DNA from 2 places in the Pseudomonas sp. BS3782 TE3695 genome. Region 2 is predicted to be linked to the other one. Evidence: riboswitches for the same ligand, from Rfam matches in the RefSeq annotation. Region 2 holds a riboswitch; the other holds the start of a gene.

Region 1 (2,199 bases), 930 kb from region 2:
GCCTTCGAGCAATTGCGCATGGCGCACGGTGCCGACCCGGTTGGCCAACACACCGGCAAACGGCAAATCCGGCTGATAACGCGCAAGGCCCAGGGCCAGCGCGCCAAACGTCTGCGCCATGGCGGTGCCATCGATCACGCCGAGCACCGGCACACCGAAGTGCCGCGCCAGATCGGCGCTGGACGGCGTACCGTCGAACAGCCCCATGACGCCTTCGATGAGGATCAGGTCGGCTTCGCCAGCGGCTTCCCACAATAGCCGTCGACTTTCTTGCTCGCCGACCATCCACATGTCGAGTTGATAAACCGGTGCGCCGCTGGCGCGCTCGAGAATCATCGGGTCGAGAAAGTCCGGGCCGCATTTGAACACGCGAACCTTGCGCCCCTGATTGCGATGCAAACGGGCGAGCGCGGCGGTGACGGTGGTCTTGCCCTGACCGGAGGCCGGCGCGGCGATCAGTACCGCCGGGCATTGACGATGGCTATTCATAAAATGCAGTTCACAACTCGACGCCTTTTTGCGCTTTGATTCCGGCCTGGAAGGCGTGCTTGATCATGCCCATTTCAGTGACGGTGTCGGCCAGCTCGATCATCTCCGGTTTGGCGCCGCGACCGGTGACCACCACGTGCTGCAACGGCGGACGCGCCTGCAAGTCGCTGAGCACCTGATCGAGATCGAGGTAGCCGTGCTTGAGGGCGATGTTCAGTTCATCGAGCACTACCAGGCCAATGGCCGGATCACGCAGCAATTCGCGGGACACTGCCCAGGCGGCTTCGGCGGCGGCGATGTCACGCTGGCGATCCTGAGTTTCCCAGGTGAAGCCCTCGCCCATCACATGAAAACGCACCTGCTCCGGGAAGCGCCGGAAGAACAGCTCCTCGCCGGTGCTGTTGCGCCCCTTGATGAACTGCACCACGCCGCACTGCATGCCATGGCCCATGGCCCGCGCAAGCATGCCGAACGCCGAGCTGCTCTTGCCTTTGCCGTTGCCAGAGAGCACCAGCAGCAAACCGCATTCATTCGGCGAGTTGGCGATGCGTTCGTCGATCACCGCTTTTTTGCGCAGCATGCGCGCCAGATGGCGTTCGTCACGATCGGGAGTATCAGTCATGGGGGGAGCTCTCCGTTGAGGCTGGATAACGGCGGGCAGGCACAAGAATAGACGGCAACAAGCCTGGCATCGCCCACCGTGATGCCGTTGGATGAATCAGGCCGGTCTCCGGGCTCATGAGCGGCTTGCGCCTGACCGCGCGCCTTCCCATGTTGATATCAACACAGTGGCTCAAGGCGCAGTCTTCTCTCATTTACCGTTGCGGGGGCAGCGCCGGGATCATGACTCTTCGTCGCTTGAAGATAGTCACTCACCGGCTTCCCTGTTTCACTCTGTCGACCAAGGTCACAGAGCACCTGAAACAAGCCGCGAAGGTTAGAGGGTTGGGGATGGAGCGTCAATTAAAGCCGGGACACCGCTGAGCGAATAACTGCCATCGATCAATTAACTGACGCCAATCTTGTGCCACACTGTCAGCAGTGATATCAAAGAGCCACAACCTGACAACACAATAACAAGGGTGAGCCACATGCAAGGCATGATCATCAGCAATCCGAAGCTGGAATTCCTGCGGCCGGTGCTGGAACGCTGGTTTGACTGTATCGACCGCTACAACGCCGTGCGCGGCGATAACGATACACCTTACTGGTATGACGAAAACGCCAACCTCGGCCTGCTCTCCGCCGCGGCCTGGATGGCAGAAATGGTCACGCTGGCACAGACGTCGACCCGCAAACAGATTGAAGAAGGCGAACGTAACGCCCGCGCCGATCTGTTTATCGCCAGCAGCGAAGAACGCGCATATCTCCAAGCCACCCAGCGCTGGCCACGGGTCAATAGCCTGAACCTCACCCAGGCGCTGGCGGACATCACCAGCGATGCGAAGCGAATCAGCTACGCCAGCGACCTGAAACTCGGCTGTCTGTTTGTCGCGCCACAAAAAGCCCAGCACAGCGCCACCCCGGAGGAACTCCAGGACATGGTCGATGACCTGCAAAAGGAACACACCTGCGCCGTGGCCTGGTATTTCCCTTACGCCTACCGCAAGTTGCGTAATGAAGCCGGCAACTATCATCCGGGCATCGCTATTGTGCTCAAGGAAGCCCGCGGCTGACCGGTTGAACCATCGAGCGTCTACGCTTCTCTAT
Region 2 (2,199 bases):
GCGATCGTCCCCCGGCACCAGAATCAGCTGCACACCGCGCTCGGACAATTCCACCAGCCGCTCAATGCCGTAACGCCAATAGGCGATGCCGCCGTGCAGCGAGATCAGAATCACCTTGGCGTGGCGCAGCACTTCATCGACATAGAGATCGACCGAGGCGTGGTTCTGCACCTGCATCGGGTTGGCCAGGCGCACGCTCGGGTAATCGTCGGGCAACTGTTGCGCCGCTTCGGCGAGCAACGCCAGGCTGGAATCGCCGCTGCACAGGATCACCAGCTCGGCGGGGGTTTGTCCAAGGTCGGCAATGTTGTCATCCGACACGAAACCGCCGGGCTGGGTCCTGAGCAGGTGCATGGCTTAAACGCTGAGCGCAGCGCGCAATTGCGCTTCGAGCGCAGCGGCGTCCAGGCCCTGACCGATCAACACCAGACGGGTGCTGCGCGCTTCTTCAGCACCCCACTGACGGTCGAAGTGCTTGTCGAAACGCGTGCCCACGCCCTGGATAAGCAGGCGCATCGGTTTGTTCGGCACCGCTGCAAAACCTTTGACTCGCAGGATGCCGTGCTGGACCACCAATTGAGTCAGCGCATCCATCAGCAGGCTTTCGTCGGCTTGTGGCAGCTCGATCGAGATGGAATCGAATGCGTCGTGGTCGTGGTCATCGTGATGGCCGTCTTCACCTTCATGGTGATGATCGTGATGGCTGTGCCGGCTGTCGATGTGTTCTTCGGAACCGGCGCCGAGGCCGATCAGCACGTCCAGTGGCAGACGACCGCTGCTGGCTTCGATGACTTTCACCGCTGGCGGCAGTTCTTCGGCGACTTCCAGGCGCACGCGGGCCAGGTCTGCGGCGCTGATCAGATCGGCCTTGTTGAGGATCACCAGGTCGGCGCTGGCCAGTTGGTCGGCGAACAGCTCATGCAGCGGCGATTCGTGGTCCAGGTTCGGGTCAAGTTTGCGCATGGCGTCGACCTGATCCGGGAACGCAGCGAAGGTACCAGCAGCGACGGCCGGGCTGTCGACCACGGTGATCACCGCGTCAACGGTGCAGGCGCTGCGGATTTCTGGCCACTGGAAGGCTTGAACCAAAGGCTTTGGCAGGGCCAGGCCCGAGGTTTCGATGAGGATGTGGTCGAGGTCGCCGCGACGGGCCACCAGTTCGCGCATCACCGGGAAGAATTCTTCCTGAACGGTGCAGCACAGGCAGCCGTTGGCCAGTTCATAAACGCGACCGTTGGCTTCTTCTTCGGTGCAACCGATCGAGCACTGCTTGAGGATTTCGCCGTCGATGCCCAGCTCGCCGAACTCGTTGACGATCACCGCGATACGACGGCCCTGGGCGTTGTCGAGCATGTGGCGCAGCAAGGTGGTTTTGCCCGAGCCGAGGAAGCCGGTAACGATGGTGACGGGGAGTTTAGCCAGTGTTTTCATCGGATGCCCTTTGGCAAGATAGCGGGCATACGGGACGACAATCGCAGCGGCGGATGCGCGCGTGGAAGAGTTCGCCACCGGATCACCCCGCCCGGTTGTAGTGAGAATCTGTGTCGAGGCAGGTCTCCTGGCTGACGGTGTGCCAATCGTTCGACTGGCGTTTGCTGCGCCTTCCCGCGAACCTGATGGATCAGGGTTTGCAGTGGCGTGGCAGCGAACATCACCGTTCACAGTTGCGGGGGCAGCCGCGGCATCGACCGCGTTCCCTTCTTAGCTTCGGCAAATGCCGAAGAACCTCGAAAGCGCAAGGCTACGCATCGTGTGGGGGCGGGTCAATCACTGAGCACGCCGCCCCCCTGTAGGAGCTGCCGAAGGCTGCGATCTTTTGATCTTGTTTTTGAAAGCAACATCAAAAGATCGCAGCCTTCGGCAGCTCCTACAAAGAGCCAGTCAGCAGCGGGCATCCAAGTGAGAACCCTTGCCAATTGACGCCCAACCCCCGCCCATGCTCTCCTACACGCCTTGTTACGGGTGCCCTTCACAGGGTGAAACGGGAAACCGGTGAATCATGTGCTTTACTCTAAAGCCATGTCAGTCCGGTGCTGCCCCCGCAACGGTAAGCGAGTGAAGCGTCAGATCCACTGTGCCCGTCATATGGCATGGGAAGGTGATGCTTGCAGGTCTGGGCGCAAGCCCTGCCCCTCGCGAGCCCGGAGACCGGCCCGCAACACAAAGTGACTTTTACGTTCACTGAATAACAAACCCGCG

Evidence for each region. Region 2 has a riboswitch for cobalamin ahead of cobW (cobalamin biosynthesis protein CobW). Riboswitches for the same ligand answer to the same signal wherever they lie in the genome.
Region 1: linked by a shared signal. The riboswitch ahead of cobO (cob(I)yrinic acid a,c-diamide adenosyltransferase) and the one ahead of cobW (cobalamin biosynthesis protein CobW) in region 2 are both predicted to bind cobalamin.

Annotation. Positions count from the first base shown of each region.
Region 1 covers NZ_JBNDKB010000001.1:5,233,620-5,235,818, forward strand. The annotation lists gene ABH909_RS23550 (cobyrinate a,c-diamide synthase) at 1-489, opposite strand, end outside; gene cobO (cob(I)yrinic acid a,c-diamide adenosyltransferase) at 500-1,111, opposite strand; cobalamin riboswitch at 1,194-1,426, opposite strand; gene ABH909_RS23560 (hypothetical protein) at 1,581-2,165, shown strand.
Region 2 covers NZ_JBNDKB010000001.1:4,301,782-4,303,980, forward strand. The annotation lists gene cobN (cobaltochelatase subunit CobN) at 1-354, opposite strand, end outside; gene cobW (cobalamin biosynthesis protein CobW) at 358-1,431, opposite strand; cobalamin riboswitch at 1,532-1,745, opposite strand; cobalamin riboswitch at 1,944-2,171, shown strand.